2 regions of the Citrifermentans bremense genome follow, and region 2 is predicted to be linked to the other one. Evidence: riboswitches for the same ligand, from Rfam matches in the RefSeq annotation. Region 2 holds a riboswitch; the other holds the start of a gene.
What was found. A riboswitch is a leader RNA that binds a small molecule or an ion and turns the genes downstream of it on or off. The one in region 2 is predicted to bind molybdenum cofactor.

Region 1: it holds a riboswitch for molybdenum cofactor, as region 2 does, so the genes downstream of both, GEOBRER4_RS04080 (hypothetical protein) here and GEOBRER4_RS14050 (aldehyde ferredoxin oxidoreductase family protein) in region 2, are expected to answer to the same signal.

The regions. Positions count from the first base shown of each region.
Region 1 is NZ_AP023213.1:949,834-954,994, forward strand. Features, by position in the region: gene GEOBRER4_RS04070 (ABC transporter substrate binding protein) at 1-2,002, opposite strand, end outside; gene GEOBRER4_RS04075 (DUF1003 domain-containing protein) at 2,196-2,780, shown strand; molybdenum cofactor riboswitch at 2,839-2,958, shown strand; gene GEOBRER4_RS04080 (hypothetical protein) at 3,062-3,802, shown strand; gene GEOBRER4_RS04085 (hypothetical protein) at 3,806-4,012, shown strand; gene GEOBRER4_RS04090 (ABC transporter ATP-binding protein) at 4,070-5,161, shown strand, end outside.
Region 2 is NZ_AP023213.1:3,218,531-3,223,691, forward strand. Features, by position in the region: gene GEOBRER4_RS14045 (iron-containing alcohol dehydrogenase) at 525-1,688, shown strand; molybdenum cofactor riboswitch at 1,734-1,855, shown strand; gene GEOBRER4_RS14050 (aldehyde ferredoxin oxidoreductase family protein) at 1,886-3,616, shown strand; gene GEOBRER4_RS14055 (MoaD/ThiS family protein) at 3,693-3,917, shown strand; gene GEOBRER4_RS14060 (HesA/MoeB/ThiF family protein) at 3,919-4,773, shown strand; gene GEOBRER4_RS14065 (molybdopterin molybdotransferase MoeA) at 4,851-5,161, shown strand, end outside.

The DNA of each region.
Region 1 (5,161 bases), 2.2 Mb from region 2:
GGAACGAAGCGGGGAGAGAGGGTTGCTCCTGCAGAGAGACGGTGATGGTGACCCCTCCCTTCTCGGTGAACTTCACCGCGTTGCCCAGAAGGTTCAGGAGGATCTGCTTGAAACGGAGCTGGTCGCCAAGGACCGCGTCGGGCACCCCCGGCGCCACGTCGACCTGGAGCCTGAGCCCCTTTTCCCTGGCGACAGGGTTCTGGGTCATGACCACGTCCCTGATGCTTTGCAGCAGGCTGAACTGCTCGGACTCCAGGGTCATCATCCCGGCCTCGATCTTCGAGATGTCCAGTATGTCGTTGATCAGCCTCAGCAGGTTCTTGCCGCAGCTCTTCAGGGAGTGCACGTATTCGCGCTGCTCCTGGCTCAGCTCGGTCAGTTCCAGCAGTTGCGTCATGCCGAAGACCCCGTTCATGGGGGTGCGGATCTCATGGCTCATGTTGGAGAGAAACTCGCTCTTGGCCCGGTTGGCCCTCTCGGCTGCGTCCATCGCCTGGCGCAGGGCCTCCTCCGCCTCCTTGCGCTCGGTCACGTCGATGATCATCGCAAGCTTCGAGCCTTTGCCGTGGACGTTCTCCACGGTGGTGTTGAACACCTGATACCACCGGTCGTCTTCGGGGAGGTTCAACTCCCACTGCACGCTCCTGCCCTGGAAGCTGTCTGTCCCCCGGCACCAGGGGCAGGGGGCGCTGAGGCCGTAGATGACCTCGTAACAGATGCCGCCGGTTGCGTCGCGGCCGGTTTTTTCGATCAGGCGCTCGTTCATGAACTCGAGGCGGTAGTCCGGGGAGCAGATGTACATCAAACCGTCGAATGCCTCGACCATGCCGCGGTAGCGCGCCTCGCTGGCGCGCGCCTCGTTGCGGCTGATCACCAGCTTGGCAAGGGCCAATAGCAGCAACAGGAACAGGCTCGCGGAAAGGAGCACCATCATGGTGAAACCGTAGCGCGACAGGAAGGTCTGCGGCTTGTTGATGACGATGCTATCCGACGGCAGCTTCGAGACCGGTATGCCGAAGCGCTTGAGCTCCGTGTAGTCGAACATGTACTGGTTCGGGCTTGGCTGCAGGCGCGACGGGAGGCGCTCCCCCTTGAGCAGGGCTACGGCCATCTCCGCGGCGGCCACTCCATGCTGGCGCAGGTTGACCAGCCGGCCGCCGACGATCCCGTACCCCAGGTTGAATTCCCACCCCCCGTACACCGGAGCGCGGCTCGCGTCCGAGATGCGGCGCAGCGCCTCGACGCTGGAGATGCGCACGCCCTTCTCGTCGGGGACGAAGGAGGCGAAGTAGACGATCACGCTCCCTTGGGGAATCTGCTGCACCTCGCGAATCAGCTCTTCGAGCCTTTTCCCTGCCAGGTAACTGAACGCGGCGCGCGACTGGAAGCGGCTCGCCGCGGCTTTGAAGCTCGCGCTGTTGAGGGTTCCGGTGATGGAGTCGTCGTGGATGACCACGATGCGCCTGCTGTCGGGGTGGAGCCTGAAGATCAGCTCCAGCGTGTCCGCAAAGCTCGGGGTCTCGTCTATCCCCGAAAAGTCCGGGCGGTCCTTGATGCGACCTGCGTCGAAATCGTTGGTGCCGCAAAAGACCACGGGGGTGTTGCCGAAGAGCCGGTCACGGTGCTTCTCCACGACGTTGAAGGCATAGTCGTCGGTGGCGACGATTAAATCGAACTGTTTTTTCTGGAACTTGAAGTTGAGTGTATCCAGCACCCGGCGGTCATACTCCGGACCGCTGTAGTTCTTGGAGTCAAGGTACTCGATGGTGATTTCTGCGGCGGGGTAGGTTTTGCGGAGGGTCTCGCTGAAGCCGGCGATGATGCCGTCCGACCCCTTGTACCCGGCGTGATATGAGTTGATCAGCAGGATCTTCTTGTGCTGCAGCGCCTCCGGCCCTGCACCGGTTTTAGAGGACGCCGGTACCGCAAGCACCGGAAACAGCAGACAGGAGAGCAGCAGGCAGGAGAGCAGAAGGAAGGGGAGGCGTTGGAACATTTTCATACTCTCTGTTGTCTCCGTTCAAAAGGGTATGACTGTCAAAAAAGGACGCGGTTCCGGCACTATACACGATCTGGCGCTTTTGTAAAAGGTTTTCGGGCGGTTGAACTGCTGAGCCTCAAGGGGAGATTGGCTTGCTATAATGTGCTGATGCAAAAAAGCATTGGATTCCAGACCCGCGGTTCGGGAGGGGATGATGAGCAAGAAGGAACAAGAGCGCAAGGCGACGACGGAGGGGGAAGAGGCGATGGCCGCCGTGGTGAACCGCAACATCGCCGCGCTGCTGGAGAGGCGCCAGGCCGAGGAGCGGAAAAAGCCCGTGCAGGAGCGGGTCGCCGATGCCATAACCTCTTTCACCGGAAGCATGACCTTCGTCTATATCCACGTGCTCCTGTTCAGCGGTTGGATTCTGATCAACGTGTCGTGGCTCCCCATTTTGCGTCCCTTCGACCCATCGCTCGTCATCCTCGCCATGGTGGCCTCGGTCGAGGCGATCTTTCTCTCCACCTTCGTTCTCATCAGCCAGAACCGGATGCAGGCATTGGCCGACCGGCGCGCGGAACTGAACCTCCACATAGATCTGCTGGCTGAGCACGAGGTGACCAGGATCATCACCCTTTTGACCGCCATCGGGGAGCGCCTTGGGGTGGAGGAGTCGAGGAACCCGGAGCTGGAGGAGCTTGCCAGGGACGTGCAGCCGGAAAAGGTCCTCGACACCATGGACCAGGTGGAGCAGGAGACGGCGGAAAAGGCGCCGCTTGGCACGGAAGAAGAAAAATGACCGCCTTCGAAAAAATCGTTAGCGTATACCGTTTTCCTGTGTTATTCCACTGGGCCAAATTTATCGAACTCTCCGAGCTCTGCCGCCTACCGGGTCTTTTCCCCATGGCGCCGAGCCAACGGGTGTCGCTGGAAACGGCGGCGCCTCTCTTTTGGAAAGGAGAGCCTTGAAGCAGTACCGGTAATTATTCCGGTTGCTTACGGCCTCTTTCCATCTTCGGAACGGGGCATTTTTTTGTCCACCGTTGTATACCTGTGGTTATAGCGAATGGGAGTGCAGGCATGCGGATATTGATAGCCATAGACGATACCGACAACCTGGAGAGCCGGGGGACCGGGGAGATCGCTTCCCTGATCGCGGACGGGTTGGAGCAGCGGGGATGGGGCTCGTGCAGCTTCGTCACCAGGCACCAGCTCTTTGTCCACCCGGACATCCCGTACACTTCGCACAACAGCGCCATGTGCTTTTACGCCGAAATCGGCGAGGGGGCCCTGGCGCCGGTGACGGAGTTCGTATCGGATTTCCTCGGGCGGGAGTCCGCGCCGGGGTCCGATCCCGGCCTCTGCGTGGTCGTGCCGGAGCGCGTGACGTCGGAAGACGAGCTGATGGCCTTCGGGCGGCGGGCGAAGCGTGAAGTGATCACCATGGACGAGGCCTACGGCCTCGCCCGGCGGCTCGGGGTGCACCTCTCCCAGCACGGAGGGACCGGGCAGGGGGTGATCGGCGCGCTGGCGGGGGCCGGGCTTCGTCTCTGGGGGAACGACGGGCGGCTCAAGGGGGCGCTGGAGTTCGCGCAGCCGTGCCCGACGCTGAGGGTCGCGGAGCTGCTGCAGCATCCCCTGGTGGATGCGGTCCGCTGCGCCGACGGCGGTGCCCCGCACGAGGATGACCTGGTCTCGATAGGCGAGAAGCCGAAGACGGTGCTTTTGGGCGGGAGCTCGGTGTTGCTGGTCTCTCCGCTTGATGACGCGTCTGCGGCCCGCTGGCAGACGCTGCACAGAAAGCGGCTCAGGGGGTACTGACCGATGTGGCGCACCGATGCCATGGGGGGAAGGGAATTTCTTCACGGAAGGGACGCGTGGCAGGCAGCTGCCCGGGCGGCCGAGGAGTGCGCCGCCTTTGCCGCCGACGTCGACGAGGAGCTGGTCGCCGAGGAGGAGCGCTCCTGCTACAACTGCCGCTTTCGGCGCTGGAGCGCCACGTCCTTTAACTGCCTGAAGGAGCGCGTTTAAGCGCCTGCCAGGCGACAAGGAGGCTTTCTGGATCATGTTTTTCTCAGAGTCGAGGGCCTGGGCTACACCCACCGGGGGGCTTGCGAACCGGCACTGTCGGGAATTTCCTGCAGCGTAGGCCAGGGTGAGTTCGTGGCCCTTACCGGCAACTCCGGAAGCGGCAAGAGCACCCTTTTGCTCGCCCTAGCCGGGCTCTTGCAGGAAGGCTCACTCGATGGGAGCGTCTCCCTTTTCATCGCTTCGGATGCCGCAGCCATGCGCCGGGAGGTCGGCATCGTCTTCCAGAACCCGGAAGCGCAGATGCTTTGCGACACTGTGGCGGAAGAGGTGGCTTTCGGGCCGGAGAACCTCTGCCTGCCGCCGGACGAGGTGGCCTTGCGGGTGAAGAAGGCGCTGCGGGCGGTACTTTTGGAAGGTGAGGAGGGGCGCAGCACGGAGCGGTTTTCCGCGGGGCAAAAACAGCGGCTTTGCATCGCCTCGGTGCTCTCGATGCAACCCTCGCTGCTGCTTCTGGACGAGCCGAGCGCCCAGCTCGATGTCCGGGGAAAGCTGGAGCTTTACGCCACCCTGTCGGAATTGAAGCGGAAAGGGCACACCATCATAATGGCGGAACACGACCCGCGTCCTTTCGCTTCCCTCATCGACCGGTACCTGACTCTGGACCGCGGCAAGCTGGTGGGCGACGGAACCTCACCCCCCGCCCCGGTACACTACCGGCCGAAGTCATGGCTGCTCCCCTACTGCACCTCCCTTTACGGGACAAGGCCCATACTCGACGTTTCCGGGCTCTCGCTCTCCTACCCGGAAACCGGGGAGGTGCTCAAGGGGGTGGATCTCAGGGTAAACCGCGGCCAGCGGGTGCACCTTTTCGGCGGCAACGGCGCCGGCAAGTCGAGCTTTTTGCGCTGCCTGGCCGGAACGCTTCGCCCCGACGGCGGCAACGTCCGGATCGCCGGGATGCAGAACCCCCGTGCCGGAACGCTAACCGGGAAGGTGGGGATGCTGTTCCAGAACCCGACGCGCCAGCTCTTCACCGAGAGCGTCTGGCACGAGGTCGCCTTCACCATGCAGCGGCTGGGGTGGGACCGTGAGGAGATCGACCGCATCGTCGCCGAGACCCTCTCCTTCTGCGGCATCGCGCACCTGGCG
Region 2 (5,161 bases):
TTTGCGAAGGGAGGTTGGGGGGGATTTTTTTTGAATAAAGGGATCCGCCTCGTGAACTGCCTGTTTGTATACAAAGGCAATATCGGTACCAACTGCTGCAAAACGTCACACAAAAAAGCGAAAGGAAGGAGAGAGGGGGGACTAACATAGTGAATACATGAGGAACAAGCATTTTTGAAGCTGCTGCGGGGGAGCTTTCGAGGCGGTGATGAGATGATGTATCACTGACCAAAACAACCGTGCCACAACGGAGCAATCGCTCCATAATGGAACACGACATCTGTTACTTTTCAGAGCGAGCCGGAAAACCGGGGGTAGAAGTGGTGTAAACATGGTGCGGGTTAAGTATACGGTATCTGGCAAAAAAATAACAGATGCCGAAAAAAATGCGGCTCTGGCAAATTCTGGTATGGGGTTTGCGATAACCTAGAAAACCGTTTTAGGACAGTGTATGCAACATGGACCTACTCAATGGTTAAACAACCGGGCTTGAAATCCGGACACAACAACAGGGGGAAAGACAAATGGCATTAGGAGAGCAGACGTACGGTTTCTACATTCCGACAGTATCACTGATGGGTATTGGTTCCGCTAAAGAGACCGGTGGCCAGATCAAGGCGCTGGGCGCATCCAAGGCGCTGATCGTTACCGACAAGGGCCTCTCGGCCATGGGCGTTGCCGACAAGATCAAGTCCCAGGTTGAAGAAGCTGGTGTTTCCGCAGTCATCTTCGACGGCGCAGAGCCCAACCCGACCGACCTCAACGTGCATGACGGCGTCAAGGTGTACCAGGACAACGGCTGCGACGCGATCATCTCCCTGGGCGGCGGTTCCTCCCACGACTGCGCCAAGGGCATCGGCATGGTCATCGGCAACGGCGGCCACATCCGCGACCTCGAAGGCGTGAACAAAACCACCAAGCCCATGCCGGCATTCGTGGCAATCAACACCACCGCAGGCACCGCGTCCGAAATGACCCGTTTCTGCATCATCACCAACACCGACACCCACGTTAAGATGGCGATCGTCGACTGGCGCTGCACCCCGAACGTCGCGATCAACGACCCGCTGCTCATGGTCGGCAAGCCGGCAGCACTGACCGCGGCAACCGGCATGGACGCACTGACCCACGCCGTCGAGGCGTACGTGTCCACCATCGCCACCCCGATCACCGACGCTTGCGCCATCAAGGCAATCGAGCTGATCGCTGAGTACCTCTCCAAGGCAGTCGCCAACGGCGAAGACCTCGAGGCGCGCGACAAGATGGCTTACGCCGAGTACCTGGCAGGCATGGCGTTCAACAACGCATCGCTTGGCTACGTTCACTCCATGGCTCACCAGCTGGGCGGCTTCTACAACCTGCCGCACGGCGTCTGCAACGCGATCCTGCTCCCGGCCGTCAGCCAGTACAACCTGATCGCCTGCCCGAAGCGTTTCGCTGACATCGCGAAGGCACTCGGCGAGAACGTCGACGGCCTCTCCGTGACCGAAGCAGGCCAGAAGGCAATCGACAGGATCCGCACCCTCTCCGCTTCCATCGGCATCCCAACCGGCCTCAAGGCCCTCAACGTCAAGGAAGAGGACCTGACCATCATGGCTGAGAACGCGAAGAAAGACGCCTGCCAGTTCACCAACCCGCGCAAGGCAACCCTCGAGCAGGTTGTCCAGATCTTCAAGGACGCAATGTAAGAGACAGCAGCATCGCAGCAAACCTCCCCTCCCCTTCACCGGGGAGGGGTCATTATCCTCCGAGCCATGCGCAGCCTAAAAGGGATCACCCTCACGGAGCCAGGCCAACGGGTTTCGCTGGAAACGGCGGAGCCTCCCTCTTGGAAAGGAGCGCCGGCACCGATGCCGGAAACTAATTAATAGGGAGCTTGAAAAGCATGGATAAGATATTTCGCGTCAACATGACCGACCTCACCACCAAGATCGAAGAAGTTCCGGCAGCCTGGGCAGGCCTTGGCGGCCGCGCGCTTACCTCCACCATCGTGGCCGCTGAAGTGCCGCCGACCTGCCATGCGCTTTCCGCGCAGAACGTTCTTTGCTTCGCGCCGGGCCTTCTGACCGGCACCGCTGCAGCTAACTCCGGCCGCCTCTCCGCAGGCGCCAAGAGCCCCCTTACCGGCGGCATCAAGGAGTCCAACGCCGGCGGCACCGCGGCACAGATGTTGGCTAAACTCGGCATCAAGGCCCTCATCATCGAAGGCGCGCCGAAATCCGGCACCTGGTACAACCTCGCCGTGGGGATCAACGGCGTCACCATCAACGAGGAGAAAGAACTTCTCGGCGCCGGCAACTTCGCCGTCATCGATGCAGTTGAGCAGCGCCTGGGCAAGAAGACCGGCGTCCTCACCATCGGCATCGCCGGCGAGCTTAAGATGACCGCGGCTAACATCTCCGTGAAGGACCCGGACAGCAAGATCCGCAGCCACGGCCGTGGCGGCCTGGGCGCAGTCATGGGCTCCAAGCAGATCAAATTCATCTCCATCGACGGTGAGGGCGCGAAACCCGTGACCATCGCCGATCCGGAGAAATTCAAGACCGCGGCAAGGGCCTTCTCCAAGGCGCTTCTCGACCACCCGGTTTCCGGCGAAGGCCTGCCGACCTACGGCACCAACGTCCTCGTCAACATCCTGAACGAAGCAGGCGGCCTGCCGACCAGGAACTTCACCGTCGGCCAGTTCGAAGGGCACGACAAGATTTCCGGCGAGACCATGCACGACACCATCGCGGCACGCGGCGGTAAGGTGAAGCACGGCTGCCACGCAGGGTGCATCATCCAGTGCTCCCAGGTCTACAACGACAAGGACGGCAAGTACGTCACCTCCGGTTTCGAGTACGAGACCATCTGGGGCCTTGGTGCCGACTGCTGCATCGACAACCTGGACGACATCGCCCGTGCCGACAACCTGATGGACGACATCGGGATCGACTCCATCGAGACCGCCGTCATGTTCGGCGTCGCCATGGAAGCCGGCATCCTCAACTGGGGCGACTCCAAGGAAATGCTGCGCCTTCTGACCGAAGAGATCGGCAAAGGGACCGCCCTGGGCCGCATCCTGGGTGGCGGCGCCGGCTCCGTCGGCCGCACCTACGGCGTCACCCGCGTACCGGTCGTGAAGAACCAGGGAATCCCGGCCTACGACCCGCGCTCCGTCAAGGGTATCGGCGTCACCTACGCGACCAGCACCATGGGCGCCGACCACACCTCCGGCTACACCATCGCCACCAACATCCTGAACGTCGGCGGCTACGTCGATCCGCTCAAGAAGGACGGCCAGGTCGAGCTTTCCCGCAACCTGCAGATCGCGACCGCTGCGGTCGACTCCACCGGCATGTGCATCTTCGTGGCCTTCCCGGCCCTGGACATCCCGGAGTGCCTCCCGGCCCTGATCGACATGATCAACGCCCGCTTCGACATCGCCCTTACCGGCGACGACGTCACCAACCTGGGCAAGCATGTCCTGAAGCTCGAGCGCAAGTTCAACCAGGAAGCGGGGCTCACCAACGTGCACGACCGCCTGCCGGACTTCTTCAAAACCGAGCCGGTGGCGCCGCACAACGCGGTATGGGACTTCACCGACGCGGAACTCGACGAGTTCTGGAACTTCTAAAAAACGCGCCACTCCCCGGCGTGACGCAAGTCACGCCGGGCTTTTTCGTTTCTACCCACGAATTCGCAGGTGCCACATGAGAATCACGCTCAAGCTTTTCGCGACATTTAGAAACGGCAGGTTCAAGGTGGCCGAGCAGGAACTCCCGGATGGGACCGAGGTGCGGGCCGTGGTGCTGAGCCTTGGGCTTACCGAAGAGGAGATCGGTATCGTCATGCTGAACGGCAGGCACGGGGAACTCGACTCCAAGCTCGCCGACCAGGACACCCTGTCCCTGTTCCCGCTGGTAGGAGGAGGCTGAAATGCTGAAAGCACTTACCTTTCTCAAGGATTCCGCCCAAGCGGGTATGCTCTCCTGGAACGCGCAGAGCCAAGCCGCGGCCCAGTTCGGGTTGAGGTACCACGAAGTCGAAGCACTGGCCCTGGAAAACGGGATCTTCCCCGCGCGCTACCAGCGCAACCGGAACATGATCTCGATCGAGGAGCAGTTGAAGCTGTTCCGCAGCCGCGTGGCAGTGATCGGCTGCGGGGGGCTCGGCGGGTACGTCATCGAGGAGCTGGCGCGCATAGGCGTCGGCCACATCGTTGCCATAGACCCCGACGTCTTCGAGGAGCACAACCTGAACCGCCAGATCCTCTCCACGCCGGCGACGCTTGGCAAGGCCAAGGTCGATGCCGCCGTAGACCGTGTGGCGGAGATCAACCCCGCCGTCACCGTTACCCCCGTTCAAGATTATTTCTGCCTCGCCAACGGGTTCGAACAGCTCGCCGGCTCGCTGGTGGCGATCGACGCCCTGGACAGCATATCGTACCGGCTGGAGCTGGCCGAGTTTTGCACCTTGGCGGGGATACCGATGGTCCACGGCGCCATCGGCGGCTGGTATGGCCACGTGGCAACGCAGCTCCCCGGCGACACCACCGTGCAGAGCATCTACCGCCACTGGGTGGCGGGAAAAGGGATCGAGCAGCAACTGGGAAACCCCGCATTCACCCCGGCCGTAGTGGCAAGCCTGGAGGTGGCTGAGGCATGCAAGATCCTCCTCGGCAAGGGAGAGCTTTTGCGCGACCGCAAGCTGAGCATCGACCTTCTCGAGATGGAGTTCCACGAGATCTCATACCCCAAGGTGCCTTCCGTCGAATTGGTCGTCGCTGCATAATGGTGTACTGCGTAGGGCGGGCGTTCTAGCCGCGGTTGCAAGGCGCCGAGTCCATCGTAGAAACTGCGAGGTGTAACATGCCAAGCTTTGAAGAAGCACGCGATATCATACTGGCCAACGTGCACCAGTTGGGAGAGGAGATGGTTCCCCTCCTGGAGGCCGTGGGCCGGGTGGTGAGACGGGACGTAATCGCCCCCTGGGACCTGCCCCAGTTCGACAACTCTGCCATGGACGGCTTCGCCGTGCGCGCGGCCGATTGCAGCCAGGTTCCAGCGGAGCTTTGCGTCACCGGTTTCCTGCCGGCAGGCGCTGACGGGCCGGCCGCTGCGGAGCCTGGGTGCGCAGTGCGGATCATGACCGGCGCCCCCATTCCCCCGGGATGCAACGC